One region of the Mesorhizobium sp. M0276 genome, then DNA from elsewhere that is predicted to be linked to it. Evidence: predicted binding sites of a transcription regulator. Region 1 holds the regulator's gene; each other region holds the start of a gene.
The links. Region 1 encodes LexA, which represses DNA repair genes until DNA is damaged. Its sites were predicted from a motif close to TGTTCNNNNTGTGTTCNG; they were not measured.
Positions count from the first base shown of each region.

Region 1 (7,749 bases):
CCGGCATCTATCACATCATCTCCATTTCCGGACTGCACATGGCGCTGGTCGCTGGCACCATCATGGGTTTGCTGCGTGGCGCCTTCGCCCTGTTTCCGGATTTTTCCGCGCGTCGCCCGGTCAAGAAGTATGCTGCGGCTGCCGCACTGTTCTCGATCGCCGCCTATCTTATCATCTCAGGCGTCGTCGTTGCCGCCGAGCGCAGTTTCATCATGCTGGCGGTGATGCTGATTGCCGTTCTTTTTGATCGGGCAGCACTGACGATGCGCAATCTGGCGATCTCGGCGATCGCGGTCATCATGGTGTCGCCGCATGAAGTGGTCGGCCCGAGTTTTCAAATGTCGTTTGCCGCGACGGCCGCGCTGGTCGGTGCCTATGCCGGCTGGGCGGATCATCGTGCGGGGAAGGCGAGGCCACCGCCGCCAAAGCGATCCTTGCCCGGCTTCCTGACGCGAAAATTCCTGCTGGCGGCAGGCGGCCTTGCCATGACCTCCATCATCGCCGGCAGCGCCACGGCGCTGTTTGCCATCTGGCATTTTCAGCGTGTGTCGCCGCTCAGCCTGTTCGCCAACCTGGCCATCATGCCTATCGTAACAGTCGTGATGTTCCTGGCTGTCGCCAGCGCGCTGCTGATGCCATTCGGGTTGGACTGGCCGGCCCTCTATCTGATGGGCAAAGGCCTGACGGTGATGATCGCGATGTCCGGATGGATTTCCGAGCGTTCGCCAGTCGACGCAATCGGTTTGATTTCGCAGCAATCCGTCGTGCTGGTGACGATTGCCTTGGTCATCGCGACGATGGCGACCACATGGTTGCGGCTCGCAGCGCTTCCCTTCGCGCTTGCCGGCCTGTTGACCGTCTCGGATACGCGCGTACCTGACGTGCTGGTCTCGGAGGATGCGAGGCTGGTGGCGCTGCCGATTGGCGGCGGCGAACTCGCGGTCAGCCGGGCCAGGCCGAACGAATTCACCGTCGACAACTGGAAGCGTGCGCTGACATCCGAAAGCATTATCGCGCCGGAGGTGTTCGACGAAGGCGACGGGCAATTCGACGTCGAGGATGCGGCTGAAATGCCGCCGGGAGCGCCATTCTATTGCACATCAGGCGTTTGTCTCGCCAGGCATCCGTCCGGAGCTATCATTGCCTATGTCGAGGACCGAAAGGACACCTGGAAAGCCTGCGGCTTCGCCGACCTGATCGTCATCAACGACGCGACGGCCTATGACGCTTGTCACAACCCGCTGGTTCTCGTCATCACCAAACGGCAACTGGCTCGCAATGGCAGTGCTGCCGTCTTCTTCGATCGCCAGTCGGCGACCACGCCGGCAACGGTCAGCTTTGCGGTGGGTAGGCCCTACCGGCCTTGGCACGTGCAACGCAAGTTTTCGCGTGAGGCGAGGGGCCTGCCGCCCTTCAAGAGACCGGACAAGCCCGTCGTTAAACCGCAGCTGCCTCAGTAACGGCGGATCAGGCCGACAAGCTTGCCCTGCACCTTGACCCGGTCTGGTCCGAAAATCCGTGTCTCATAGGCCGGATTGGCGGCTTCGAGAGCAATCGAGGCACCCTTGCGGCGGAACCGCTTCAGCGTCGCTTCCTCTTCATCCACCAGCGCCACGATGATCTCGCCAGGGCTCGCCGTATCGGCGTTGCGGATGATGACGGTGTCGCCGTCGAAGATGCCGGCCTCGATCATCGAGTCGCCCTTGACCTCCAGCGCATAGTGCTCGCCTCCCATGATCATGTCCGGCGGCACCGAGATCGAATGGGTCTGGTGCTGGATGGCATCGATCGGCACACCGGCGGCGATGCGCCCCATCACAGGGATCGACACGGCGGAGACCACGTCGTCGTCATTGCCGGCTGAAGGCATCCGTGAAGACGCCGGCTTGATCTGCCGGCCAAGGCCGCCCTGGCCGAGACTGGCCTGACCAAGACTGCCCTGGATGACGCTAGGCGAGAACTTTTTCGCCGCGTTGAGGCCGGGCGCGATCGAATCCGGCAGCCGCAGCACTTCCAACGCGCGCGCCCGGTTGGGCAGCCGGCGAATGAAGCCGCGCTCTTCCAGTGCCGTGATCAAACGATGAATCCCGGATTTGGAGGCAAGGTCGAGCGCCTCCTTCATCTCGTCGAAGGATGGCGGAATGCCGCTTTCCTTCAGGCGTTCATGAATGAACATCAGCAGTTCGTGTTGCTTGCGTGTCAGCATGGCGGCCCCCAGGGTACCTAAAACCAGAATCAGAAAACAAACCCAGAACAAACACTATATGTTCCAGTTGTGTTCTGCAACCGTTTAAAGTTTAATGAATCTGTTAAGGCCGCTGAAATTATTTGGCGCGCGCCAGCGCGCTTGGGTGATCACGGCATGCCGTCACAAGGCGCTTTCCGGCATTGAAATTGTTATGGTTAATGGGCTGCCGCCCATCGTTGGCCCAAGCTTTGGCATGAGCTGCCCATGGATCCGCGACGGGGCATTTCCAGCCTTCCATGCGTTCGTCTGCCGTGAACGAAACGAAGCCAAAATGCCAACCTTGGTTAATTTGTTGATGCCAGTGTTGGCCAGCAGCGGCAACCGGATTTGTGCACTGGAAATTCGTCCCTCCATCATCCGACCAAGAGGCAACGATGCGACAACAGTTGGGACGACTGCGTCAGGTCACGGCCTCCTTGACGGCGAAACGCTGGTCCTTCCATGCATCCGTTCGCAGAATGTCTTCCAGCACCTCGACCGCCAGCCACACGTCCTTGTAGCCGACATAGAGCGGCGTAAATCCGAAACGGATGGTTGACGGCGCGCGGAAGTCACCGATCACTCCGCGCTCGATCAGCGCCCGCATGATTTGATAGCCATGATCGTGAACGAACGACACCTGGCTGCCGCGCCTGGTCGCGTCGCGGGTGCTCTCCAGCGTGAGGCCATAGGCGCCGCACTTCGCTTCGACGAGCTGGATGAACAGTTCGGTCAGCGCGACGCTTTTCTTTCGCAATGCCGCCACGTCGACGTCGTTCCAGATTGCGAGCGCACCTTTGAGCGCCCGCATCGACAGGACCGGCTGCGTGCCGCACAGAAAGCGGCGGATACCGGTGCCGGCAACATAGCCTCGTTCGAAGGCAAAGGGCCGTGCATGCCCCCACCAGCCGCTGAGCGGCTGGCTGATCGCGCCGTGGTGGCGTTGCGCGGCATAGATGAAGGCCGGCGCGCCTGGACCGCCGTTGAGGTACTTGTAGGTGCAGCCGACAGCGAAATCGGCTTTTGCATGATCGAGCTCGACTGGCAGAGCGCCAGCGGTGTGGCATAGATCCCAGACGATCAGCACTCCGGCCGCATGAGCTATGCGCGTCAGCGCCGCCATGTCGCGCAGTTCACCCGATTTGTAATTGACGTGGTTGACCAGCACCACCGCGACGCTTTCGTCGATCAGCTCTTCGATGGTTGGCGCGTCGACGCCCGCGAGGCGCAGAAGGACCCCATCCCGGGTCGAGGCAACGCCTTCGGCGATGTAGAGGTCGGTGGGAAAACTGTCAGCCTCGGCGACGATGGCCGATCGGCCGGGCCGCATCTCCATCGCGGCATGTAGCACCTTGTAGATGTTGATCGACGTCGTGTCGCAGACAACAGTCTGTCCGGCTGCGGCCCCGATCAAGCGTCCGAGCTGGTCGCCGAGTTCGATCGGCATCTCGAACCATCCGGCTGTATTCCAGGCCCGAATGAGATCCTTGGCCCATTCCTCGGTGGCCGCCTGCTGCAGCTCGCCGAAAACGGCATGCGACGCTGCCCCAAGCGAATTGCCGTCGAGATAGATCACCCCCTCCGGCAGAATGAAACGATCGCGCATGGCGCGGAGCGGATCCGTGGCATCCATCGCTTCGATTGCAGCGAGATCAGGAATTCCACTCATGGTCAGTCAGTCCTCGGTTGTTCGCGAAGGTTTTCCGCTGCAAGCGCGCCCTCGATGTGCCTGTTCTCATTTCGATTGTGTCAAAGCCGGGTACGGACTGCCCACAGCTCCGGAAACAGCACGACCTCGAGCATCTTCTTGAGATACGAAGCACCCGACGTGCCGCCGGTGCCGCGTTTCAGGCCGATGATGCGCTCGACCGTGGTGACGTGGTTGAAGCGCCAGCGGCGGAAATAGTCCTCGAAGTCGACCAGCTTCTCGGCCAGTTCGTAGAACATCCAGTAGCGCTGCGGGTCGCGGTAGATGGTCTGCCAGGCGACCAGAACCTCTTCATTCTCGGTTCGCGTCTCACGCCAATCCGTGCGCCTGGCATCGGTGCCGATGTCGAATCCGTTGCGCGCCAGAAGCAGCAGCGCTTCGTCGTAGAGCGACGGCTCCGCCAGGATCGCCTCCAGCTTGCCGCTGAGGTCCGGCCGGTGCTTGTGAGGGCCCAGCATGGCGAGGTTGCGGTTGCCGGCCATGAACTCTATGGCGCGATACTGCCAGGACTGGAAACCCGAGGACTGGCCGAGTGCATCGCGGAACTCGGTATATTCGCTGGGCGTCATCGTGCGCAGCACATCCCAGGCGTTGTTGAGCTGTTCGAAAATGCGGGCGACGCGCGACAGCATCTTGAAGCTTGGCTCGAGGCGATCGGCGCGGATCGAGCGGATCGCAGCGCCAATCTCGTGCAGGGCGAGCTTCATCCACAGTTCGGAGGTCTGGTGCTGGATGATGAACAGCATCTCGTCATGCGCCGAAGACAGCGGCGTCTGGGCCTCCAGCACTTTCTCCAGGTGCAGATAGTCGCTGTAGGACATGCTCTCCTTGAACGACATCTGTGCGCCTTCGGACGCCGGATCGTAGGGTTCGCTCAATTGATCTTCTCCGTGCGCAGCCGAAAACGCTGGATCTTGCCGGTCTGGGTCTTGGGCAGCGCGGCGATAAATTTCACCGATCGCGGATATTTATAGGGCGCGATCGTTGCCTTGACGTGGTCCTGCAGGCGCTTGGTCGTCAATGCGTCCGGCGCTACGCCCTGCACCAGCACGACGTGCGCTTCGACGATCTGGCCGCGTTCGGCATCTTCCGTGCCGATCACCGCGCATTCGGCAACATCCGGGTGCGACAGGAGTGCCGCCTCGACCTCGGGTCCGGCAATGTTGTAGCCGGCGCTGACGATCATGTCGTCGGAGCGCGCGGCGAAATGGAAGAAGCCGTCTTCGTCCTGCGTGAAGGTGTCGCCGGTGAGGTTCCAGCCGTCGCGGACGTAGTCCTTCTGCCTGTTATCGGCCATGTAGCGGCAGCCGGTCGGTCCGCGCACCGCCAGCCTGCCGGTCGCGCCGCGCGGCAGCTCGCGCATCTCCTCGTCGACGATGCGCGCCTCGTAGCCGCCCACCGGCTTGCCGGTCGACGCCGGCTTCATGTCGTCAAAGCGGTTGGAGATGAAGATGTGCAGCATCTCGGTGGCGCCGATGCCGTCGAGGATAGGCTTGCCGGTCTTTTGCGTCCACTCTTCGAAAACCGGAGCGGGCAAGGTTTCGCCAGCCGAAACGGCGACACGCAGCGATGACAGATCGGCCCCTTCATCCATGGCCTTCAGCATGGCGCGGTAGGCGGTCGGCGCGGTGAAGGAGACGGTCGCCTTATAGGTCTCGATGATGTGTATCATGTTGGGCGGCGTCGCCTGTTCCAACAGTGTCGCTGCCGCACCGAAGCGGAGCGGGAAGATGGCGAGCCCGCCAAGGCCGAAGGTGAAGGCCAGCGGCGGCGAGCCGACAAAGATATCGTCCGGTGTCACCCGAAGGATTTCGCGTGCGTACGCATCGGCGATGATCAGGAGGTCGCGGTGGAAATGCATCGTCGCCTTCGGCACGCCAGTCGTGCCCGAGGTGAAGCCGAGCAGCGCGACATCGTCGCGGCCGGTGTCGACGGCGGTGAACGTCACCGGCTTATCGAGAGCGGCACGGTCGAGTTCAGCATCATGGTTGGCGGTGCCGTCGAAGCCGATGACCTGTTTGAGGAACGCGCTGTCCTTGGCGCAGGCTGTCATCTCGTCCATCAGCCTGGTGTCACACAACGCGATGGTGATTTCCGCCTTGTCGACGATCTTGGCAAGCTCACCGGCGCGCAGCATCGGCATGGTGTTGACGACCACGGCGCCGACCTTGGTGGCGGCCAGCCAGCAGGCGACCATGGCGGGGTTGTTGGCGGAGCGGACCAGCACCCGGTTGCCCGGCTTGACGCCGTAGTTCTCGACCAGCGCGTGGGCTAGCCTGTTCGTCCAGTCGGACAGTTCCTTGTAGGTGCGGCGGCGGCCATTGCCGATCAGCGCGGTGTGGTCACCGAGGCCCCTCTCGACCAGCCTGTCCGTCAGTTCGACGCCGGCATTGAGACGTTCGGGATAATCAAAGCCGTCGAGCAGGAAATCCGGCCACTGCTCCGGAGGCGGCAGGTGATCGCGCGTGAACGTGTCGATATGCGCTGAAGGCCCAAGCATGTCGCCGCTATCCCGTCTGCTGCCTGGCCAGTGCGCGATGTGCCTGACCTGTGTGGTGGATTTGAAGTTCCTGTCTTTCGCGGGAGGTTTTCGTACCGCCAATCGTGCCAGCTCGACTATGCCACCGGGAAAGGACGAGCATCTACGGGGTCAGGGCAGCACAGCAGACCTCCCATTTCGTCGGCTGATCGTCTTGTCAGGATCGCACCAGTCGAAATTTGTTTCAAGCCTAAAATGTTTTGGCCTTGAAGCATTGACGCATGGCGTGCCGGTGGCCATTGCTAGCTCACAAGCGATGCCGTTTTGGGGGAGGCGCAGATGTTCGAACGTCACATTGTCGATTGGGATGATGCCTATGCCAACGGCGCGAACATCGCCGGCAGTGACCGCTGGCCGGCTGCGTGGGCGGAGCCAGCGCAAGCATTTCGTGATGCGCTATCAATGGAGGGCCGGGCACGGCTCGACATCGCCTATGGTGACGGACCGCGCAATCGGCTCGATCTTTTCCTTCCCAATGTCGCGCCCAAGGGGTTGGTGGTGGTCCTCCACGGCGGTTACTGGCTGGAGACCGACAAGAACATGTGGTCGCACCTCGCCAATGGCGCGGTCAGCAGCGGCTTTGCCGTGGCGATGCCGTCCTACACGCTGTGCCCGGACATACGCATTGCCGGTATAGTCGGGGAAATCGGCGCGGCTATCGGCAAGGCAGCGGCAATGATCGACGGGCCGCTGATGCTGACGGGACATTCGGCCGGCGGCCATCTCGCCACTCGAATGGTGACGATATCAACGCCTCTGGCGGCCGATGTGGCGCGGCGCATACGCCATGTCGTTTCGATTTCAGGCCTCCACGACCTGCGTCCGCTTATGCGCACCGGGATGAACAAGGCACTGGCAATCGACGAAGGGGAGGCGCTGGCTGAAAGCCCGGCGCTGCTGCGACCCATGGACGGCGCCCGCATCACCTGCTGGGCTGGTGGTGGTGAGCGCGCCGAATTCCTGCGCCAGAACGCGCTGCTTGCCAACATCTGGACCGGCCTCGGCGCCACCACCAGCACCGTGGTCGAGCCCGACCGTCATCATTACAACATTGTCGACGGCCTCGCAGATCCGGCGCATCCGCTGACACAGGCCTTGATCTCGGAATAGCCGAGCACAATTTTCACAACTCTATTAAAGGTTTGCCCGAGCTTCTTCAGCGCAGCATCAGCACGCTACAGGCCTCGCCTGCGGCCGCAGCGGGAGCAAACGGCGCGCGCACGATCAGCCCGTTGGCGTTGGCCAGCATTCTCAGCATCGAGGAATCCTGGATGC
Region 1 is NZ_JAMYSC010000035.1:46,696-54,444, forward strand. Features, by position in the region: gene NKJ01_RS24695 (ComEC/Rec2 family competence protein) at 1-1,460, shown strand, start outside; gene lexA (transcriptional repressor LexA) at 1,454-2,206, opposite strand; gene kynU (kynureninase) at 2,649-3,896, opposite strand; gene kynA (tryptophan 2,3-dioxygenase) at 3,977-4,813, opposite strand; gene NKJ01_RS24715 (AMP-binding protein) at 4,810-6,435, opposite strand; gene NKJ01_RS24720 (hormone-sensitive lipase) at 6,754-7,584, shown strand; gene NKJ01_RS24725 (molybdopterin molybdotransferase MoeA) at 7,631-7,749, opposite strand, start outside.

Region 2 (7,749 bases), on a different contig from region 1:
GCCGTATTGAAGATGGTCACGCCCTTGGTGGCGCGGCTGGCGAAACGGATGCCGTTGACCGGCACCCGGATGACGGTGCCGCCGTCTGATACCAGCATGATCTGATCGTCGTTGCCGACCGGGAAGGTCGCCACCAGCCGGCCGATCTCGGCTACCTTGGAAACATCGGTGGCGCGAATGCCCTTGCCGCCGCGTCCGGTCAGCCGGAAATCGTAGGACGAAGAGCGCTTGCCGTAGCCATATTCCGTCACCGTCAGCACGTACTTCTCATGTGCCTTGAGGAATTCGTAGCGCTCGTCGGAAAGCTCGGTCTCCTCGCCGACCTCTTCGTTGGTCAGCGCGATCTCTTCCTCTTCGCCGGCTGCGATTCCGGCGGCAAGCCGCCGTTCGGCCGCCGCCCGTTTCAGATAGGCGGCGCGCTCGGCTGGCGGCGCATCGACGTTCTCGATCACCGCCATGGAAATCACCCTGTCGGTGCTGGCCATGGCGATACCACGCACGCCGACCGAGTTGCGGCTCTGGAAGACGCGCACGTCGCCGACCGAGAAGCGGATGCACTGGCCGGAACTGGCGGTCAGTAGCACGTCGTCATTGTCGGTGCAGGTCTCGACGCCGAGGATTTCGTCACCCTCCTCCTCCAGCTTCATGGCGATCTTGCCGTTGCGGTTGACCTGGACGAAGTCGGAAAGCTTGTTGCGGCGCACAGTGCCGCGCGTGGTGGCGAACATCACGTCGAGCTCGCCCCAGCTGGTCTCGTCCTCGGGCAGCGGCATGATGGTGGTGATGCGCTCGCCCTGCTCGAGCGGCAGCATATTGATGAGCGCCTTGCCGCGCGACTGCGGGTTGCCGATCGGCAGCCGCCAGACTTTTTCCTTGTAGACGATGCCGCGCGAGGAGAAGAACAGCACTGGCGTATGCGTGTTGGCGACGAACAGCCGGGTGACGAAATCCTCTTCCTTGGTCGACATGCCGGAGCGGCCCTTGCCGCCGCGGCGTTGAGCCCGGTAGAGCGACAGCGGCACGCGCTTGATGTAGCCGGAATGGCTCACCGTCACGACCATGTCCTCGCGCTGGATCAGGTCCTCGTCTTCCATGTCCGAACCGCCTTCGGAGAGCTCGGTGCGCCGCGGCGTGCCGAACTCGTCGCGCACGGCGGCAAGCTCATCCTTGACGATCTGCTGGACACGCGCTCGGGAAGACAAAATGTCCAGATAATCAATGATTTCGGCGCCGATCGTGTTCAACTCGTCGGCGATTTCGTCGCGGCCGAGCGCCGTCAGGCGCTGCAGGCGCAGTTCGAGGATGGCCCGCGCCTGCTCCTCGGACAGGTTGTAGGTGCCGTCTTCGTTGATGCGATGGCGCGGATCGTCGATCAGGAGGATCAGCGATTCGACGTCGCCGGACGGCCAGCGCCGTTCCATCAACTGCTCGCGCGCCGTCTGCGGATCCGGCGCGGTGCGGATCAGCTTGATGACCTCGTCGATGTTGGCGACGGCGATGGCGAGACCGACCAGCACATGGGCGCGGTCGCGCGCCTTGCGCAGCAGGAATTTCGTCCTCCGGGTGATCACCTCCTCGCGGAAGGCGACGAACGCCTTCAGCATATCGGTCAGGTTCATCACTTCCGGCTTGCCGCCGTTCAGCGCCACCATATTGGCGCCGAAGGAAGTCTGCAGCGGCGTGAAGCGATAAAGCTGGTTGAGGATGACGTCGGCAACGGCGTCGCGCTTCAGCTCGATGACGACCCGGTAGCCCTGGCGGTCGCTCTCGTCGCGAATGTCGGAAATGCCCTCGATGCGCTTGTCGCGCACCAGTTCGGCCATCTTCTCGATCATCGACGACTTGTTCACCTGGTAGGGAACTTCGGTGATGATGATCGACTCGCGGTCATTGCCGCGCTGTTCGATGTTGACCTTGCCACGCATGACGATTGAGCCGCGGCCGGTCGCATAGGCGCTGTAGATGCCGGAACGGCCAAGCACGATGCCGCCGGTCGGGAAATCCGGTCCCGGAATGATCTCCATCAGCGTCGGCAGATCGATCGCCGGATTGTCGATGATGGCAATCGCGCCGTTGCAGACCTCGCCGAGGTTGTGCGGCGGGATGTTGGTCGCCATGCCGACGGCTATGCCGCCCGAGCCGTTGACGAGAAGATTGGGAAACCGTGCAGGCAGAACCTTCGGTTCGCTGCCCGACGCATCGTACGTGTCCTGGAAATCGACGGTGTCCTTGTCGATATCCTCCAAGAGCTCGTGCGCAACCTTGGTCAACCGCGCTTCCGTGTAGCGCATCGCCGCCGGCGGATCGCCGTCGATGGAGCCGAAATTGCCCTGTCCGTCGATCAGCGGCACGCGCAACGACCAGTCCTGCGCCATGCGCACCAAGGCGTCGTAGATGGAGGCGTCGCCATGCGGATGGTATTTACCCATCACGTCGGCGACGGGACGCGCAGACTTCACATATTTGCGGTTCCAGTGGTAGCCGCTCTCATGGGCGGCGAAGAGAATGCGGCGATGCACCGGCTTCAGGCCGTCGCGCACGTCGGGCAGCGCACGGCTGACGATCACGCTCATGGCGTAATCGAGATAGGAGCGCTGCATCTCCTCGACGATGGATATCGGCTCGATGCCGGTTGGGCCGCCGTCGGCGCCGCGCGGTGTCTTCTGGTCGGTCAAATCGGATCACAATCTAATCAGGAATCACTCGGTGCTTATATAGGAAGCAAGGCCGAAACTCCAACACGTCAGGCACTTTTCCAGTGTCATTTTTGGTGGTAATTTCAAAAGGATACCACTGATTGCGACGATATGGCCAAGGCGGTTTCTCCACCACCGAGGCAAAAGCCCGCAATCGACCGTTTTCCCTGCGCGAAAGCCCCGAGCGCAATGAATTGGACCCGTGGCTGCCTTTGCGAGCACTGAGCGGGTGGGCGCGGATTTCACGAGACCGGAGCGACCCGGATGTCGCGAAATGCACCACGGCAGGCGCGATACTGACCCGGCGTTTCGCCCATGACACGCCGAAACCGCCGGTTGAACGTCGACAGATCGTTGAAGCCGGCCTCGAAGGCGATCGCCGAGACCGCATCATCCGACATGCGCAGCCGCACCGCTGCTCTGTGCAGCCGGGTCTTGAGCAGGAACTGATAGGGCGTCATGCCCGCGACCTGCCGGAAGATACGCAGGAAATGATAGGGGCTGGTCGCCGTCTCGTTGGCAAGCGCTGAAAGCGAGACCGGCCTGTCGGCATCGAGTTCGATCCGCCGCACCGCCTCGGCAACCCGTTTCTGATCGCGGCGGCTTGGCGTACGCCTGACAGGCGTCGGCCCGCAGACTTTTGCCACAGCGGCACCGGCAATGCGCAGCCCGAGTTCCTCGAAGGCGTCGGTGTCGGCCATCTCGCGAGCGGTTTCCGCCTCGGCGAGCAAGGACGCCAGGATCGGCAAAGGTGGCAGGCGGGGCGCCTCGAAGGCCAGCTTCCTGGCGCCCGGCACGCCGGCCACGATCCGTTCCATATAGACCGGTCCGAAATGGAACGAGAGGCAACGATCGCCGCTGCCGTGCTCGTGCCCGCATTCGTAGCACGTGCCGGGATTGCCGAGCAGGAGCGCGCCGGGCGCCAGCATCGCCGTGCCTTGTTGGGCGCGATAGCGGAACGTGCCGCTGGTGACCGCGGCGACACAGAAATCCCGATGTGCTTCCTCGAACGGCCTATCACCAGCGCTGGCCGTGCAAATCACATCCGATACCTGCCAGCCAGGTCCGGATGCGAGTGAGCGTGTGGTCGCTGTCATGACCGAAATATAGCAATTTTTCCCAAGCCTAGAACCCCGTCACCGCCTACTCCTCCGGTCTCCTGACAAGAAGAGACCGGAGCTATGTTCGACCAATCCTCGTTTGCCGAAGCCTTGCACAGTCCCGGACCAGCAGAAGGGCTTGCCGAAAAACTGAACCTTTACGGCCGCTTCGTCGGCGCCTGGATGTTCGATGCCTCGCGCCATCTTGATGACGGCACGGTGCTGACCGGGCGCGGCGAGGTGCACTTCGGCTGGGTCCTGGAAGGCCGCGCGATTCAGGATGTCTGGATCCTGCCCGCGCGTGACGCCGGTCCCTCGCCGTCGCTCGGCAAATGGACGTTCTATGGCACGACGTTGCGCCTGTACGACCCGACTGCCGACGCCTGGCACATTTTCTGGAGCGACCCGCGCAACCAGTATTATAGCCGCCAGCTCGGCCACGCCGAGGGCGATACGATCGTGCAAGTGGGCGATGATGGCACCGGATCCTCCGTGCGCTGGAGCTTTTCGCGGATCACCGAAGACAGCTTCCGCTGGCTTGGCGAGCGCTCGCACGACAATGGCGCGACATGGCGGCTGGAAGTCGAGTTCCTGGCGCACAGAATGGAATGAAAGCGTCGCGATCGTTCACGCCCCCTGTGTCCCTCCGGCATCGAAGTTCTTGATACGCGAACGACTTTTTCGCTGACGGTTCCCACCGACCGGGCTTTGCTCTACCACTATCATGGTGCGGGCACGGCCCGGCGGGAGGGGTCAGAAATGCCGAATTTCGACAGTCTGTTCAACGCCTTCGTGACCATTCTCGTGACCATCGATCCGCCTGGACTGGCACCGCTGTTCCTCGCCGTGACACGCGGCATGAACCGCGAGGAGCGCCAGCAGGTTTCCGTCCGCGCCTCGATCATCGGCTTCCTGGTGATGGCACTGTTTGCGGTTGCCGGCGCCTCGATCCTGTCGGTGTTCGGCATCACGCTGCCGGCCTTCCGGGTCGCCGGCGGTTTTCTGCTGTTCTTCATCGCTTTCGAAATGGTGTTCGAGCGACGGCAGGACCGCAAGGAGAAGATCGGCGACGTCGCCATCACCAAGGACATGATCCACAACATCGCCGCCTTCCCGCTGGCGATCCCGTTGATCGCCGGCCCAGGCGCGATTTCAGCGACCGTGCTGCTCTCCGGTTCCTTTCAGGGATTTGCCGCGCAGGCTGCCCTGGTCGGCATCATCTTCGTCTGCCTCGCCATCACCTACCTTGTGTTCGTGCTGTCGGAGCGCATCGACCGCATCCTCGGCCAGACCGGGCGTTCGATCCTTACCCGCCTGCTTGGCGTCATCCTGGCGGCGCTTGCCGTCCAGTTCGTCGCCGACGGCATCAAGGCGCTGATGACGGGCTGAGCGGCGTCCCTGCTTCTCTACTGCCTATTCACCCCCGTATCGATCACTTCGAAGTCGTGTGTGATCGTAGCGGTCTTGGCCAGCATAGCGGAGGCCGAGCAGTATTTCTCGATCGAAAGATCGATCGCCCGCTTGACCTTGTCGCTGGAAAGAGCCCGACCCTTGACCACGAAATGCATATGGATGCGGGTGAAAACCCTGGGCTCGGTTTCGGCTCGGTCGGCGTCAAGTTCCACGATGCAATCCTCGACCGCTTCCCGGCCCTTCTCGAGAATATGGACGACATCATAGGCCGAACAGCCGCCGGTCCCGATCAGCACCAGTTCCATCGGGCTCGGGCCCGGCGTCCTGCCTTCCGGCCCGGGCGCGGTTCCGAGTACGACCTTGTGGCCGCTACCGGACTCGCCGACGAAGGTACGCTCCTCGACCCATTTTACGCGTGCTTTCACCTGACATTTCCTTCCACTCGAGTTCGTCCGCCTCAAGAATTAAATCGGATCACGGGCCGGCTCGCGCGACGCCAAAGACGACGTCGTGCATGACCCTGCCCGGCAACAGGGTGAAGATGCCGGCGCCAATCAACGCGAAGACGTAAAGCGAAATCATGACCTTGCGATGCTTGGCGACGCGCTGATTATGGGCGTGCCACACGGCCAGCGGCACGGTGACCAGCACCAGGATCGACAGGAAATGGATAGGACCGAAAGGGCCGATGAGGCGGATCTGATGAATCCAGAAACTCGAGACCGCGATGACCAGCATCAGCGCGGCCCAGACATAGCCCGCGATGCGGTGGCGCGGGGTTCCCTTCGGCAGCACCAGCTGCGTGGCCCCTATCGCCAATGCGGCGAAGGCCGCAAAGGCATGCCAGGGTATAGGAGATGGCGCGGCAAGCAGCGGATCCAGCGACATTGCTCCTCTCCGGCGGTTGCCTCTCTATTGTATGTCTTCAGAACGGAATTTCGTCATCCAGTTCGCGCGACGAACCGCCACCGCTCTTGGCACCGCCGCCACCGCGATTGAAGCCTTCGCTCGGGCTGGACTGGCCGAAATCGGAACCACGGCTGCTGCCACCACCGGCATAGCCGCCGACCTGTCCGCCCTCACCCTGCCCGCGTGCGTCGAGCATCTGCAGCTCACCACGGAACTTCTGTAGCACGACTTCCGTCGTGTACTTGTCGGCGCCGGTCTGGTCCTGCCATTTGCGCGTCTGCAGCTGGCCCTCGACGTAAACCTTCATGCCCTTCTTCAGATACTGCTCCGCCACCTTGGCGATGCCCTCATTGAAGATGACGACGTTGTGCCACTCGGTTTTTTCCTTGCGCTCGCCGGAATTCTTGTCGCGCCAGCTTTCCGACGTCGCGATGCGGATGTTGACGACCGGTTCGCCCGAATTCAGCCGGCGGATTTCAGGGTCCGCACCGAGATTGCCGACCAGAATGACCTTGTTGACGCTACCCGCCATGATATTTCTCCGCTTATCCGAAACCAATTTTTGTCGCAGCACCTTACAGGCTGCCGACGTCAGCCGCCTGCTAAGGCTGGCTTTTCCCACAACGTTTTTTGTTCTCTTTTCGTTCTATTGTATGTACGACGTTCTGTCAATGTTTGTCAGCAAGACGTAGTGTCCCAGTCCGAGATTTTCCATGAAATCGGGAATGGACCGGACGATCAAATGAAGTTCGTGGCCCATGAGGACCAGCAGCGCGAGCAATGGCGAGCAGGTGTGGAAACGCGTATGCATGTATCAGCCAGCAACGGTGCATCGCAACTCTGCATATTCGAACAATGGGTCGAACCCACGGTCGGTGCCCCAACGCACTGGCATCCCGTGGAGGAAGTGCTGACCGTCATCGCCGGCAGGGCCGAGATGTGGATCGACGATGAGCACCGCGTCCTGACACCGGGCCAGTCTTTGGTTGTTCCCGCAAACAGGAAACATGGGTTCAAGAACGTCAGCACCGGAACGCTTCATATTCACGCCGTGCTCGCATCGCCGATCTTCGAGGCGACGTTTGATGGGCCTGTTGGGGCAGTGAGGCGCTGGCTTCCGGCAGTCTCGTGAAAACAGCACTTGCCAAATCAATAAGTGTAGACTTATGCTTTGGCCATGATCGAAGCAGAGATTTTCCGGGCCCTGGCCGACCCGACACGCCGAGCCGTCTTTGAGCGGCTCGCCTCTGGCGAAATGACGGTATCGGAATTGCGCACCGGCATGACGGTGTCGCAACCGGCGGTATCGCAGCACCTGGCGGTGCTGCGCGGCGCCGGCCTGGTGGTCGAGCGCCGCGCGGGCCGCAACGCCTATTACCGCGCCGACCCGCAAGGGCTCGCCCCCTTGCTCTCCTGGATCGAACGCTACCGGACCTTCTGGCCGGAACGCATCGAAAGACTGAAGACGGTTTTGAAGGACATGGACCAATGAAAAACGCTCGATCGATGAAGGCCGATAGCCATCGCGAGATCTCTCCCGATGCGATCGAATTCGAGTATGACCTTGCCGAGCCGCCGGAAAAGGTATGGCGGGCTCTGACCGTGCCGGAGTTGCTCGCCGCCTGGCTGAT
Region 2 is NZ_JAMYSC010000039.1:43,023-50,771, forward strand. Features, by position in the region: gene gyrA (DNA gyrase subunit A) at 1-2,675, opposite strand, end outside; gene NKJ01_RS26005 (helix-turn-helix transcriptional regulator) at 2,939-3,793, opposite strand; gene NKJ01_RS26010 (hypothetical protein) at 3,878-4,408, shown strand; gene NKJ01_RS26015 (MarC family protein) at 4,556-5,185, shown strand; gene NKJ01_RS26020 (OsmC family protein) at 5,203-5,634, opposite strand; gene NKJ01_RS26025 (DUF2306 domain-containing protein) at 5,684-6,097, opposite strand; gene NKJ01_RS26030 (single-stranded DNA-binding protein) at 6,135-6,650, opposite strand; gene NKJ01_RS26035 (cupin domain-containing protein) at 6,861-7,250, shown strand; gene NKJ01_RS26040 (ArsR/SmtB family transcription factor) at 7,296-7,610, shown strand; gene NKJ01_RS26045 (SRPBCC family protein) at 7,607-7,749, shown strand, end outside.
Region 2: NKJ01_RS26030 (single-stranded DNA-binding protein) is a predicted target of LexA. The motif match lies at 6,750-6,767, and genes of this name have one in related genera.

Region 3 (7,749 bases), on a different contig from region 1:
CCCGTGCCGGCGCTGCAATCCGGAAGGCCCATCGCTCGAGGCCGGCAACGCTGCGATGGTCGCCGTCGCCTGCGGCAGGATCGAGCAGAGCGAGGAAGAACCGTCGCTCGCTGAATTGGCGGACGCCGCCGGCCGCAGCGCCGGCTATTTCCACCGCATCTTCAAGGCCGTCACCGGGCTGACGCCGAAAGACTATGCCGCTGCACACCGCGCCGCCAGGGTCCGCCGTGGCCTGGAAGACGGCGCCAGCGTGACGACGGCGATTTACGATGCCGGCTTCAATTCGAGCGGGCGTTTCTACGAGAAATCGACCGGCATGCTCGGCATGACGCCGACGCGCTATCGCGCCGGCGGCGCCCATGAGGAGATCCGCTTCGCCGTCGGCGAATCCTCGCTCGGCACCATCCTGGTCGCCTTGAGCCAGAAGGGCGTCGCCTCAATCCTGCTCGGCGACGATCCCGACGCGCTGGTGCGCGACCTGCAGGACCGTTTCCCTAGGGCGCGCCTGATCGGCGGCGACCGTGACTATGAGGCGCTGGTAGCCCGCGTCGTCGGTTTCGTGGAAGCACCATCGCTCGGCCTCGACCTACCGCTCGACGTGCGCGGCACCGCCTTCCAGCAGCGCGTCTGGCAGGCTTTGCAGGACATTCCGGTCGGCCAGACTGTCTCCTACGCCGAGATTGCAGAGCGCATCGGCACGCCAAAGGCCACCCGCGCCATCGCCGTCGCCTGCGCCGCCAACAAACTTGCCATCGCCATCCCCTGCCATCGTGTTATCCGCAAGGATGGCGCCCTGTCCGGCTACGCCTGGGGCGCAGAGCGCAAGCGCGCGCTCCTCGACCGTGAAGCGGCCGTCGGATCGAGCGTGGTGAAGACACCCACATATCGGTCTTCGCGGGCCTGACGAGGACCCGCGATGCACGCGATGGCAAGCTCTCCCGATGCGAACAGCCAGACCCAAGCTGCCGCCAGCCGCGGCATCCAAGAAGCGAAGTCACGGGTGATGGCCGCCATCGGCACGCTTGTCGATGACGGCAGAGCCGAGTGGAGCCGCACCGCGACCGGCGAGATCGAGCTGCGGCTGTGGACCGGAGAGGTGTTCGTGCTTGGCGAGATATTCGTCACGCGCGTCGAATGAGCACCATCAGCGCTCTACGGCGCCCCCCTCTGTCCTGCCGGACATCTCCCCCTCAAGTGGGGAGATTGGCTGTCATCGCGGCCTTCGCCAATCTCCAATGTTGCAAGAATGAGCGAGGCGCTGAAGCTGCCAATCTCCCCACTTGAGGGGGAGATGTCCGGCAGGACAGAGGGGGGCGCCGTAGAGCACCTACCTTGGAGATTCGAATTTGAAAGCAAGCACCGGAGTGACTGCGAGAAGCCGTCTCTGTAGGGTTCAGGCAAAGGAGTAAAGGCAATGAACCTCATGCAAACTCAAATCGCCGCACCGGCAACCATCCATGCCACCCTCGACACCATCGTCTACGCCATCGGGCAATCCGCGATCGGCAACATCCTGGCGGCGCGCAGCGATATCGGTATCTGCGCCATCCTGATCGGCTCGGATTCCGACGCACTGGGGCAGGACCTTGGCCATCGCTTCCCCGGCAAGATGCTGGTCGAAGACGAGCCCGCCCTGCGCGACGATCTCGCGGCAATCGCGCGCTTCGTCGAAACGCCGGCCGCCGGCCTCGACATGCCGTTCGACATGCGCCACGGCACGCCATTCCAGCAACGGGTCTGGGCCGCGTTGCGCGCTATCCCGTGCGGCGCCACCATCACCTACACAGCGCTGGCCCGGCGGCTCGGCCAACCGAGCGGCGCCCGTGCCGTGGCAACGGCCTGTGCGGGCAACGCCATCGCGCTCGGCATTCCCTGCCACCGCGTCGTCCACACCGACGGCACGCTGTCCGGCTACCGCTGGGGCGTCGAGCGCAAGCGCACTCTGCTCGACAAGGAGGCTGCGATATGAACGCCCACGCCAAGGTCGCCCCATGCGTGGTCGAAGCCGCCGAGACACGCATCGCCGGTTACGACTGGCCGGCGCTTGCCGCCGAACTCGACGGCTTCGGCTGTGCGGTGATCGAGAAATTGCTCTCGCCGCAGGAGTGCCGGCAGATCGCCGGCCTCTATTCGGATGAGCAGCATTTCCGCAGCCATATCCATATGGCCAGGCACGGCTTCGGCAAGGGCGAGTACCGCTATTTCCGCTATCCCATGCCGGACTTGCTCGGCGGCCTGCACAGCGCGCTCTATCCCAAGCTGGCCGAGGTCGCCAACCGCTGGAACGAGCGCATGGGGCAAGCCATGCGCTACCCCGCGACGCATGCCGCGTTTCTCGAACAATGCCATGCCGCAGGCCAGACGCGGCCGACGCCGCTTCTGCTGCAATATGTGCCTGGCGACTTCAACTGCCTGCACCAGGATCTCTACGGCGACCTCGCCTTCCCGCTGCAGGTGGCAATCCTGCTGTCCGAGCCGGGCCACGATTTCACCGGCGGCGAGTTCGCGCTGACCGAACAGCGGCCGCGCATGCAGAGCCGGGTCGAGGTGGTGCCGTTGCGCCAGGGCGACGCCGTTGTCTTCGCCGTCCACAACCGGCCGGTGCAGGGAACCAAGGGCAACTACCGCGTCAATCTGCGCCACGGCGTCAGCCGGCTGCGCTCTGGCATGCGCCACACGGTCGGCATCATTTTTCACGATGCCAAGTGAGCGTCATGGACGAGGGGCGCTTCATTCCGCGTCCTCGGAGACCATATCCAGGATCCACGGACATGCATAATAGTCGGCGATGCGGTCGATCAGACCGTCGGCGGCGTGGATCCGCACCAGATACGCCGGCCGCCAGACCTCGCCATGCAGCCTGTCGACGACCAGCACGATCTTCCCTTCGATCACGCCCGGCCGCATGCGCCAAGGCAGCTCGCTGCGCTCATATTCGATGAAGTAGGGCGAGCCTGACAGCAGGCCGTTGTAGCAATCCGAGACCCGCAGCCGCGCATCGGCACTGGTCAGCGCTCGCACCCCGTCCCAGTCTCGCCTGTTGAACAATTCGACATAGCGGCCGAGCAGCCGCGCCAGTTCGGGATCGTGTGCGGGTGCTGCGCCCGGTTGCGCCGGCAAGGCGGCGAGCTTGGCACGGCCACGATTGAGCGCCGCCTTGACGCCACCGGACGTCGAGTCGACCAGGTCGGCGATTTCCTCAAGCGAATGGTCGAAGACATCCTTGAGCAGCACGCAGGCGCGCTCCTTCGGCGGCAGGTGCATGACCAGCCGCTCGATGGCACGGCCGGCGCCGGGACCGGCGGGCTCGACAGGCAGCACGATGTCGTCGCCGGCATAGCCAGCCTCGGCCCGCTGCCGCGCGCGGCGGCTTCTGATGTAGTCAATGCAGCGGTTGTGGGCGATGCGGAACAGCCAGGGCCGCAGCGCCTGCGCATCGTCGAGCCGTTCGATCTTGCGATAGGCCTCGAACAGCGCCTCTTGCATGATGTCCTCGCCATCGAGGGCCGAACCGGTCATGCGCGCGCAGTAGCGGTGCAACCTGACGCGCAGATGCGAGACGGTCGCCAGGAACGCCGCGTAGCGCAGGTCGTACAGCCCTTCGGGGTCGAGACTCGGTTGCATCCCTTGCGGCGTCTGACGGGATTTGCGGATCTGCTGGTTCATCGCGGCATCACCACACCTTTGCGCAAGCGCCACGCTTCCACAAGTGAGAGTTCGACACGATCAGCTGGCGCATGGTCAGGCCGCCCTGTCGCCAGCAGCCTTGCTGGCATCGGGCAAGCCCAGTCTCGGCCGCACCCAGGCGGCCAGGCGGCCGATCGCGTCATCTGCTTCCGGCGCCCGGCCGGCCATCATCTGGAAGGAGTGCAGCATGCCGTCAAAGACATCGAGCCGCGTCTCGACCCCGGCCAGCCTGGCACGCTCGGCGAACATGCGGCTTTCGTCGACCAGCGTCTCGTCCGCACCGGCCTGCAGGAACACAGGCGGAAAACCGGTGAGGTCGGCATAGAGAGTGCTGACCTCCGGATCGAGCCGGTCGCGGTCACCGATGAAGTTGGTCACCAGCCAGTCGACGGCGGCCTTGGCGAAGGCCGGGTCCTTGTCGCGGTTGGTCTCGTAGCTGGCGGCGGTCAGCGCCATGTCGAACCAGCCGGAGATGATCAGCGCGGCGACGGGCAGCGGCCGCCCTTGCGCACGCAGCCGCTGCAGGACGCCATAGGTCAGGATCGCGCCGCAGGAATCGCCGGCAAGCACGATGTGGCCGGCATCGAAGCCCCGATCGGCGAGCCAGTTCCAGACCTTCATCGCCGCATCGAGCTGGGCCGGATACTTGGCCCGGTGCGCCAGCGGATAGTCGTAGAGCAGCGCCCGGCAGCCGACGGCCTTGGCCAGATGCCCGACCAGCTTGCGGTGCGTATAGATCGAGCCGCCGATGAAGCCGCCGCCATGCGCATAGAGCAGCACACGCCCCTCGTCGGCGCCCTTCGGCACCGTCCACATCGCCGGCACGCCGCCGGCATCGACCTCGATATAGTCGACGCCGCCGGGTTCGCCGGTCAGTGCTGTCCAATGCGTGTCGTTGTGGTCGATGATCGCTTGCGGGCTGGTCAGCTTGCCCGCATTGGCGGCGATCGTCGCGTAGTGGTTCCTGTTCGCCTCGCTCTGTATGCTCGCCATGCTGGTCTCCCGGGTTACGGATCGCGGGCTGCGCGACCTTCAAGGACAGAGACGAACGGGCGGACAAAAAGGATACGTCAGGTCCCGGATCTTCTCTCTCCCTACCCCACCGATCCGTAACGGTTGACCACCATGCCGCAGCTATAGGCCTTCGAGCCGAGCAGCCGCAGGTTTTGGAAACCGCCCTGGTCGAAAATCCGGCGTCCTGCCCCCAACACCGCCGGATTGATGAACAGCTGGAACTCGTCGACCAGCCCGGCCGCGATCAGCGCCGACGCAAAGCCGGCGCCGCCGAAGACGGCCATGTCACCGCCCTCGCCCACCTTCAGCGCACCGATTTCGCGCGGCAGGTCGCCGCTGGCCACCCTCGTGCGCTCCCAGGCCGGCTCCCAAGCCGAATGCTTGAGCTTGTCGCTCAGCACCATCTTGCGGGCGTCGACGACGCGCTGCGCGAACGCATAGAAGGGATCGCGCGGAAATTTCTTCGCCGCATTACCCCAATGGGCAAGATAGCCCTCCTGCGCCATCTTGCGGCTGAGCAGGATGGTGTCGATGCCGGCGAAGACGGCGTTGAAGTCCTGCTTCAGCTCGTCGTCCCAGGCGCTCTCGTCACCCCATTCCCAGAGCTGCCAGGCATGATCCTCATTGGCGCCGACAAAGCCATCGACCGACATCTGCATTTGAAGGATCAGCTTTTTCATCGTTACTCTCCTTCGGTTTGTGCCGGCTTAAAGCGTGCGCCCAGTGAGCCGTCGCGACCAGCGTTATATGGTTTACATTTGGAACCATTGACACAGGACGAAAACGGTATCAATAGTAAATTGCTTTAAAAATGGAACCACAGATGTCGACGCGGAAAAGATCCGGCTGCCCGATCAACTTGTCGCTCGAATTGCTCGGCGACCGCTGGACTCTGCTCATCATCCGCGACCTGGTCTTCGCCGGGAAAAGGCATTTTCGTGAATTCCTGCAGTCCGACGAGGGCATCTCGTCGCGCACGCTGGCCGAGCGGCTGCAGACCCTTCAGGACGAAGGCATCCTCACCCGCAGCGAGGACCCGACGCATGGGCTGAAGACAGTCTATCGGCTGACCGAGGCCGGCATCGACCTGCTGCCCGTGCTGGCCACGCTTGGCGCCTGGGGAAGCAAGCACCGCAAGGCCGACGACAAGCTCGCACGGGTCGCCGACGAGCTGGCGGCGGGCGGCGAGCCCGCTCTGGAGGCCATGAAGGCGGCGCTGCTGGCGGAGCATATCGTCTAGGCGGTCGCAGTTCCGGACTTGAGAAAAGCAGCACTGCTACGGATGGGCTTCAAGAAATCACCTCTTGCTTGACAATCACCCCCTTTTGTTCTCTATTTGTTCATGTCTATCAGCAACTGTAGATGTGCGGCCGGATGGAAACCACAGCCACCATCCTGCATGCCGATCTCGACGCCTTCTATGCCTCGGTCGAGCAGTTGCTCGACCCGTCGCTGCGCGGCAAGCCGATCGCGGTCGGTGGCGGTGTCGTGCTCGCCGCCTCCTATGAGGCGCGCGCCTTCGGCGTGCGCGGCGGCATGCCGGGGCGCAAGGCGCGCGAGCTCTGCCCGCAGCTGATCTTCGTCGGCGGCAATTTCAGCCACTACCAGCGGCTGGGCGACGCGGCGATCAAGGTGCTCGACGATTTCACGCCGCTGGTCGAGCGCATCTCCATCGACGAGGCCTTTGCCGATGTCGCCGGCTGCACGCATCTGTTCGGCTCCCCACAAGAGATCGCAACGATCATCCGTCGCCGGGTACGCGCCGAACTTGGCCTGCCGATCTCGATCGGCGTCGCCCGCACCAAGCACCTGGCCAAGATCGCCTCGCAGGTCGCCAAGCCCGACGGGCTGGTGATCGTCGAGCCCGGCACCGAGATCGCCTTCCTGCACGATCTGCCGGTCGGGCTGATGTGGGGCGTCGGGCCGGCGACCAGGGCGCGGCTGGCCGAAATCGGCGTCGAGACAATCGGAGAGCTGGCCAGGACCCACAGCGGCGCGCTGACGCGGCTGCTCGGTCCCGCCGCCGGCGAAAAGCTCGCTGCCCTGTCATGGAACCGCGACCCGCGCAAACTGCAGACGAAGCGCCGGGCGCATTCGGCCGGCGCGCAGTCGGCGCTTGGCCAAAAACCTGCCGTGGAGCGGGTCATCGTGCCCACGCTGCTGCATCTGGCCGACCGTGTCGCCAGCCGGCTGCGCGCCAAGGCGAGACCCGGCCGCACGGTGACCGTCCGCGTTCGCTTTGCCGATCTCAATGCCGTCACGCGCTCGATCACGCTGGACCAGCCGATCTCGGCGACAACGATGTTGGCCGAGGTCGCCGGCGATCTGGTGCGCGGCGTGCTCGCCGACCACCCGCGCGAGAAGCTGATTTCTCTGCTGGCGATCTCGGTCTCGCATCTCGAGGAAAGCTTCGAGCTGCAGCTCGAACTGCCGCTCGGCCTCGTCGACGACAAGCGCCGCCCGGGCTCGAGGAAAGGCCTGGCGCGCTTCGATGCCGACCGCGCCATCGACAAGATCCGCGAACGCTTCGGCAAACAGGCGGTCGGCTACGGCACGGTGGCGCTGGAAGCGGCGCGTTCGGTGCCCGATGAGTTCAGGGAACTGGCGGAGAAAGATTTGTGAGTAGGGAACGGCGAGGCATCATTCCGTCTCTTCGCCGTCCCAGTAACGCCTCACCGCTGCCATATCGAAAATGCCGTCGCGCCGGCGCAGGGCGTCGACAGCCATCTTGTTGGAATCGGGATAGACGCAGACCTCATTGGGATTTTTCTCGCCGATCATCAAATAGCGGCATGGTCCGCTACCGCTGTTGAGGAAGGAATGTCCGACTGCCAGGCCGGCCGGAAAGCAGACATAGTCGCCGGCTTTCATCTCGTGGCGCTCCTCGCCAAGCAGCAGCGTCACCTGCCCTTCCAGGATCAGCGCATGCTCCTCTTCCCGCATGTGGTAGTGCCGGGGCGCCAGGCGCATGCCGGGCGCCGGCGCCTCGATCAGCATGCCGACATGATAGTCGGACCGCCCCAAGGCGGCATAGGTCAGATGCCTGGA
Region 3 is NZ_JAMYSC010000016.1:18,584-26,332, reverse strand. Features, by position in the region: gene ada (bifunctional DNA-binding transcriptional regulator/O6-methylguanine-DNA methyltransferase Ada) at 1-904, shown strand, start outside; gene NKJ01_RS14685 (hypothetical protein) at 917-1,138, shown strand; gene NKJ01_RS14680 (methylated-DNA--[protein]-cysteine S-methyltransferase) at 1,415-1,969, shown strand; gene NKJ01_RS14675 (2OG-Fe(II) oxygenase) at 1,966-2,709, shown strand; gene NKJ01_RS14670 (sigma-70 family RNA polymerase sigma factor) at 2,731-3,666, opposite strand; gene NKJ01_RS14665 (alpha/beta hydrolase) at 3,742-4,680, opposite strand; gene NKJ01_RS14660 (dihydrofolate reductase family protein) at 4,782-5,381, opposite strand; gene NKJ01_RS14655 (winged helix-turn-helix transcriptional regulator) at 5,525-5,941, shown strand; gene dinB (DNA polymerase IV) at 6,076-7,323, shown strand; gene NKJ01_RS14645 (cupin domain-containing protein) at 7,342-7,749, opposite strand, start outside.
Region 3: dinB (DNA polymerase IV) is a predicted target of LexA. The motif match lies at 6,028-6,045, and genes of this name have one in related genera.

Region 4 (7,749 bases), on a different contig from region 1:
AAACCGGATCGAATCCGACGACATCCAGGAGGAGATCAACGACAAAATCTCGCAGCTGGTCGATAAGGAGATCGCCGAGAAATTCCCTCATGTCGTGAAGTACGAGCGCAAGGACGGCACGGTCACGCCTATCATCAAGGCTCACAAGATATTCAGGCAGGTGAGAACCGTCTGCCAGACCAAGGGTGCGAATGCGCTCCTGGTTGGCCCAGCCGGATCGGGCAAGACCCAGATTGCGATGGATGTGGCACGGACGCTTGGGGTTCCGTTCTACTACAACGGACCCATCCAGAGCGAATACAAGCTTCTCGGCTTTCGCGACGCTGCCGGCAACTACACACCGACACCCTTCTATAACGCCTATACCAAGGGCGGTGTTTACCTGTTCGACGAACTCGACGCTTCCTCACCGCAAGCGCTGGTCGCCCTAAACACCGCGATCGCTAACGGGTACTGCGATTTTCCATCGTCGGGCGAGCCGGTCCCCGCTTCCCCGGACTTCATTTGCATCGCAGCCGCCAATACTTACGGACGCGGCGCCAACCATAGCTATGTCGGCCGTAACCAGCTGGATGCGGCGACCCTGGACCGGTTTGTGGTGATTTACGTCGACTACGACGAGGACATGGAGCGGCGCTTGGCCGGCAACAACGACTGGGTCGACAAGGTCCAGCGGTGGCGGGCGCGCACTGAAGAACTCTCCATACGGCACGTCATTTCGATGCGTGCTTCGATCATGGGAGCAAAGCTGCTGAGACACAAAAGCATGACTGAAGACGATGTCGAGGAGATGGTGGTATGGCGCGGTCTGGATCGGAATACGGTTTCCAAGATCCGCGAAACCTGATCCCTGGCGACTGGAAGTATCGGCCGACCATCCATCACCGTTTTACCGACGCTGAGGACGTGATAGCCCTCGCGGCGCGGGAAACCAGCCAATGGAAGCAGCGCGCCAGCCGGTCAGTCGACCTTGAGCTGGGGACCAGAACATGGGACGAGGCCGTGGCGCTGGCACGCTACGGGTGGCCGGCCGGCCGGCATCAGCTGGTTCGCGACCTGAACATCCACGCCACGTTGACGAAGACCGATTTGGCGCCGCGCTGGTCATTTGACTATGCCGGCGCCTATCCAGACGTTCCGCGCTTCCTTGGCGGCGAAATGGACTGCATGGTCGACACTCGGCCGGATCAACGCGCGGTGCGCCCGATCGTGCGTATAGCCGTGAGCCCGATCACTTTCAGCCACGTGAAATTTGAAGCGGTGTCGCATTGGGGCGCCGCGTTGGTCAGTTGGATCGACGAGCTTGAATATGCCGGCCAGCGCGTCGAAGTGACCTGGATCTCCTGCTCGAAGCCTGACACGGCCACTTTACAGGAGATTGCGATTTTCACGGCACATCCCCGGTTCACCGTCAGCTTCTGCCTGAAAAAGGCCGATCAGCCGCTTGAGATTGACCGGCTCGCCTTCTGGATCATGCACCTGGCGGCCCAGCGCCGTATTCAGTTTGCGGTAAAAGAGCAGTTTCCCGCTATCGAATATGCGTTCCAGCTTTATGGGCAGCCAGAGCAAAATCCCAGCATACTGGCGCCCCTGTGCAGTCCGGACACGCTCATCCTGATGGTGGGAGAAGGAGCCGCTTCGGTAGCGGAGGGCCTCGAATGGCTCCGCAAAACAGCCGCTACACACTTTGAAAACACATACGCGGCCACCTAAGGTGACCGCGTATGTCGCTACTCAAGGCAGGCGACCCTTGGGGCCGATTACCTCGTATTTCAGGGCAGAGCCAGTCTGCAGCATCATCAAGCGCCAAGCGGCATATGCATGGCGTGCCAATGCACCTTCGATATTGTGAAAGCGCGGCAGTTCGTCAGCTTCGACGATTCCACCATGACGGTCGGCTGCGTTGTGGATCAGGAACATGGACTCGTGAGCCCGGAATTTCTCGTGGGTATTCATTTTTTGAATACAAACATCGGTCTCATCGCAGGTGCGGTGAGCAAAGACCGTAAAAACGGGTACCGGTAAGCCTTTCGCAGGGGCTTATGGTTCGGCGCGAGAGTGTACTGAGCAGTCACCTGACAGGGCAGCGGTGCTGATAGGCGTCATCACCAGGCAACGTAAGGGGCGCTGCCCCTCGCACGCTCAAGAGGGCCGAGCCTCGGCTTCGCCTGCGGCCGCACCCAACCCCTCTTGCCCGTGCTATCCCCGGACCTCGCCGGTCAGGCAGGGGTGCGGGGCACCCTGAATTCCGAACAACAATCAATTCCGTTGGCGGAGGAATATGTTCCTGTTATGTTCCTGCCATGCATAGCGATCATTCCCTCGTCGCCTACCTAGGCCAGCCTTCCGAGTGGCCGATTGTGCTGCCCGTAATGGGCACGCGGATCTGCGCGGGGTTTCCGAGTCCGGCCGATGATTTTCTCGACGGCGAGCTGGATCTCACCCGTATCCTGGTCAAAAACAAGCCGGCGACGTTCCTGTGGCGTGTGGCGGGGGCAGTTCGATGCGCGACGTGGGCATCTTCGACGGCGACGTCGTCGTGGTGGACCGCAGTGTCAAACCCAAAGACGGCGTTGTCGTTGTGGCCGTGATCAACGGCGAAACCAGCCTGAAACTCTTCCGGCGCAGCAATCCGCCAAGCCTGACCTTTGCCAACAAGGACATGCCAGCGTTTCCGATGGATGACGTCTCCCAGGTCGAAATCTGGGGGGTGGTAACGTGGACGCTGCACAAACCCCGCGCGTAGAGCGGGTTTTCGCGCTGATTGACGGCAACAGCTTCTATTGCAGTTGTGAGCGCGCCTTCGCGCCGGCGCTGAATGGTCGGCCGGTGATTGTGCTGTCCAACAATGACGGCTGTGCGGTGGCTAGGACACCCGAGGCGAAGGCCCTGGGCATTGCTATGGGCGCGCCATTCTTCAAGATCCGCGACCTGTGCCGGAAGAACCATGTGGCGGTGTTCAGCAGCAACTACACTCTCTATGGCGACATGAGCAGGCGGATGAACGAGATCTACCACCAGTTTTCGCCGGTGGTGGAGGTTTACTCTATCGACGAGAGCTTCCTCGACATCACCGGTCTAGGCAGCGGCAACTACGTCGCCTACGGGCAGCAGTTGAGGCAAACTGTCCGGGCCTGGACCGGCATCCCCACGTGTGTCGGCATCGGACCGACCAAGACGCTGGCCAAGTTGGCCAACCGCACCGCAAAGAACCATGCCGAGCTCAATGGCGTCTGTGATTTCAGCGACCTGGCGACACGGGAAAAGTTTCTGCCGGCGACGCTGGTGGGCGAATTGTGGGGCGTGGGCGCTGCTTCGGCCGCCAAGCTGAAGGCGATCGGCGTGGAAACCGTCGGGCAGCTGCGCGCCTTGGACCCGAAGCGCGGCCGTCAGTTGCTCACCGTAGTCGGCGAGCGCATGATTCACGAATTGAACGGCATTGCCTGCCTGGCGCTGGAAACCCTGCCTGCAGGACGAAAGGGTATTGCCGTGACGCGGAGTTTCGGCCGGCCGGTGACGTCGCTGGAGGAGATGCAGCAAGCGGTAGCGGCCTATGCGACCCGCGCGGCCGAGAAACTTCGCCGGCACGGGCTCTGTGCCGTCCAGGGATTTGTGTTCATGCACACCAATGCATTTAATGGCGACAAATGGAGCCATACCGGCAAGCCGGTCGAGTTTCTCGAGCCGACCGACGACACCCAGGAGCTCGTCGCAGCCGCGACCAAAGCGGCAGCGGCTGCCTGGGGGCAGGGTTACCGCTACGCGAAGGCCGGCATCATGTTGACCGAGCTCGTGCCGATCACGATGGTGCAGACGTCGATGCTGGCGACGATCGACCGGGCGCAGCGTGCCCGCCTCAACCAGGCTTTGGATGCGATCAATTTAAGGTTCGGCCGCCATACCCTTGTTCCAGCTGCTGCCGGCCTCAAACCGTCCTGGTCGACGAAGTTCGACCGGAAATCTCCGTGTTTCACTACGCGTTGGGAGGAATTGCCAGAAGTTGCGGCTGCATAGCTCAAGAGCATACTGAGTGGATGTTTCGCTGGGAGGGCTGCAGCGAGGCGACTCTTTTCAAGAGTCCGGTTGCATTTGCTTACGCATATTGATGAAACTTGATTCGGTCATACCAGATGAGTCGTGATGCCGAAATTCCTATCTTTGAGCACCTTAAAATGGGCCGCCGAGCAGCTTGAGGACAGCGCTGACAACCTCATAGTGGACTTCTTGATTCTTAAGCATGAGGGCCTCAACCTCGGTCATACAATCACAATTAATACAAAATCTACTGAGCCGGCCGCGCGCGACTTAATGGGTATCGTCGGCGCCGACGGTAGGCCGATCGATCAGGCGCACCCTTACCTGAACCCCTTCGACAGGGGTTGGAAGCGAGAAGGGTATCCCCGGTCAGGGATTTATTCGACGCTTGGGCGGAACAAGATGTTTCCACGCCTAATGCGTATCGAGACAGACAATGGAATGCATCTTACCCTCTTGGACGACTATATCGAGCAGGCACAAGCCGGGTTGCGTCGATCCAAGACCAAACCACTTCAGGTTCCGATAGAGGCAATTGCTGCGTGGGCACTGCGTTACAGGGAATTTGAGGACGCCGCTTCCGTTGATGACGTCGTGGCCACCTTCAAAAGCGATTACAATATTACCCAAGACGAGGAAGACGCCTTCTTCGTCAAAAGCGACAACGTCCCGACGGACTTTTTCGCGAATGAGCCTCTAAACAAACAGCAATTTGCGGAGTTTCTCCTAGAGATTGCACCAACCACCGGGAGGAATGAGGTCACCGCTACGTCGGAACCCGAAAGCGTGATCGAGGATCTTCCAGACGATCTGATTGAGTTTATCCGAGAGGATTTGCTCCTGCCAGAGTCTCTGCTCAGGCAACTCGTAACCCTGCTGCGCGCCGGAAAGCATCTAATCCTGACTGGTCCGCCTGGGACCGGGAAGTCCACTTTGGCAAAGCGTCTCGCGATGGTAAGCGAGAAGTTCGCAGTGGCATTCTCGTTTCCGGCTTCGGCGGGCCGGGTCTTCACAACGGCGACGGCCGACTGGACGACGTTTGATACTCTGGGTGGGTACATGCCGTCGCCCAAAGACTCCGCGCTGGTGTTTCAGGAAGGGCTGTTCCTACAGGCCTTGCGCGAGAACAAATGGCTGGTGATCGACGAACTGAACCGTGCCGACGTTGACAAGGCCTTCGGTCAGCTTTTCACGGTGCTTTCAGGGCATGATGTGGTCATGCCGTTCAAACAGGGCGCCAACAATGTCTCCCTTGGATTTGACCGCAACTCCACCGTGTCGTCCTATGTGGAATCGACGGGCCAATACACGGTCGGAGCAGACTGGCGGATCATCGCCACCATGAATTCCTTCGACCGAAACCTTCTCTTTCAGCTTTCCACCGCCTTTGTGCGGCGATTCGCCGTCGTACACGTTGGCATCCCCGAGAAGGCCGAATTGATTGAGTGGATCGAGAATAAGGGCCTCGACGCTGACGAGCAGGCACTAGTCAGCAGCCTGATCTCTATCCTCGAGGAAGCTCGGCCGCTAGGTCCAGCGATATGGGGCGACCTGGTCGATTATATGAGCATGCGGACGAAGCATTCGTTCGGAATGGCCGGTGTCGAAGCGTCAGTGGAGGCGGCATTCATAGACGCCGTTACGGCCTATGTTCTCCCTCAGTTGGACGGCCTCGATCAAGAGGCCCTCGGATCGATACAGGGTCAGCTCCTGGAGTTGCTCCAGACCGACACGGAGAAGCAGCGGCTCCAGCGAACGTTCAGAGAAGTTTTCTAGTTGGACTGGTCGACAGACGAATATGAGCGCGTTCTACAAGGGGTCTCCCGCCTCGGCTGGATCGTGCTCAAACGGTTCTCAGCTTCCTACAAACCATCGGATATTCTATCAGCCTTCGCCTGCCTGCCGCGCGGGGAGTTTGAACTGCTTCGTCGCCTGCATTTCGCACTGAGCCATGAAGTTGCCGTGTTCCTGGACGTCCACGCCGCCGAGTTTCTTCGTGCCACCCCGTCGACGACAGAGCATGTCCTTGAGGATAGGCGGGGGACGCCGCGCGGGCGAATTGACTGGTCAAGGACGTTCGCCAGGCGCACCCAATCAGGGAGCGACCCGACCCGTTTCGTGACTCGACCGATCGAGCGCACCTCAGACAGTGCGCCCGCCCGCCTCTTCACGTATATGCTTGATCGTGTTGTCAAAAACGCCGAGTGGCTTTTGAAACGCAAGGTGCCTGAGATCGAAAGAAGACTCGTCGACGCATCCCTCAGAAGTGCACGATTGCGGCTCGCGTCACTTCGTGGCCGAGGCGTTAGCCAGCCCGCGCGGCTTACCGGTCGAGACGTCGCGCCGCTTCGTGCCAGCCGACGTTCCGATGTTGTCGGCGCCATCCGACTGTTCGATCTCTATGTCAACTTGGTCGAACTTGCCAACGAGAACCTGTTACGCGCACTGCTCCAAGACCGGCAAATGGCGCCCGACAACCTCGACGACCTTTTCGAAATATGGGTGCTCCTAAACTTAGTCGGATCACATCTCAGGGAAGGTTGGACGCTCAAGAGCGCCTTCCTTATAGGTGGCGAGTCCGCTCCAAAAAAGCCTCGGTTCACGCTGGAAAAAGAGGGGCGTGTGGCCGAGCTATATTTCCAAACCGTCCCGCTGGAGATGAGCAAATCCAGCAGTTACAAAGCCATTTTCGAAGACTACGACCTCGATGCTTCTCTCCGTCGCCCGGATATAACTTGTAAGGTTTCGTCGCCGTTGGAAGGCGAGCAGCGCCTTATCATCGAGGTTAAACGGACGCAGGACTCGGGCTACATCTTGGATAGCGTCTACAAAACACTGGGTTATCTGGCGGATTTCAAAGACACCGTCGGGCCGAATGCGCCTCAGGCCCTTCTCGTGGTCTGGAGCGGCTTGTCGCGAAAGCCCGGCGCCGCTACCCATCAGCCCATCCGGATCACGACGGCGTCCGAATTCGAGCAGATGCCGCTGCTATATTAGCTGGTTCTCGGTCGACGCTTCGTTGTGGCCTTCGGCTTTGCCAGGGGATCGGCGGCCGTGATTTTTTTATTGGCAAGTTCAACATATTCCGGCGACACGTCGAACCCGATGAACTCACGCTTGAGTTTCACGGCCGCGACGCCGCTCGTCCCCGAGCCAGCAAAGGGATCAAGCACCCGCCCCGCTTCAGCCGTGGACAGCGCTATGCACCGGCCTGGTAAGGCCAGCGGAAACTGAGCACCATGGCCACCACCGCCAGACGAGGTCGGCAGGTGCCAAACATCGGTAATTTGATCCTGCTCGAGGAGCGTGTTTCGCCCGCCCAGCAGTGCAGGAAGTTGTCTATACGCTTCCTTGTCGAAGTACGGGCTGCGCACCTTGGAAAGGTGAATGATGTGCTCCATGGATCGCGTGACCCGCGACTTTGTCGGCTCCGGCATGGAGCCATCTTTTTTCCAGGTAATTACCGACTTTACCAAATAGCCGATCCGGCTAGCGCGTTCCGCGATGCGCTGAGGGATGAGCGCCTGCTCACCATCCTTAAGGTAGGCATGGCCTGCGCTATAGCGCCGGCAATTCTGTTCAGTCCACTTGCGTTGATCCAAACCCTTCATGGCGCGCAGGGTTTCCGCCGCATTACCGCGAATTTGGGTGCGGGTATTGTACGTGTCCCCAATGTTCCACCAGATCGAGCCCAGGTCTGAAAGCTTGGACTTG
Region 4 is NZ_JAMYSC010000075.1:10,328-18,076, reverse strand. Features, by position in the region: gene NKJ01_RS32465 (AAA family ATPase) at 1-847, shown strand, start outside; gene NKJ01_RS32460 (DUF7192 family protein) at 799-1,713, shown strand; gene NKJ01_RS32455 (hypothetical protein) at 1,735-1,920, opposite strand; gene NKJ01_RS32450 (LexA family protein) at 2,504-2,746, shown strand; gene NKJ01_RS32445 (Y-family DNA polymerase) at 2,719-4,014, shown strand; gene NKJ01_RS32440 (AAA family ATPase) at 4,141-5,811, shown strand; gene NKJ01_RS32435 (hypothetical protein) at 5,812-7,032, shown strand; gene NKJ01_RS32430 (DNA-methyltransferase) at 7,029-7,749, opposite strand, start outside.
Region 4: NKJ01_RS32450 (LexA family protein) is a predicted target of LexA. The motif match lies at 2,283-2,300, and genes of this name have one in related genera.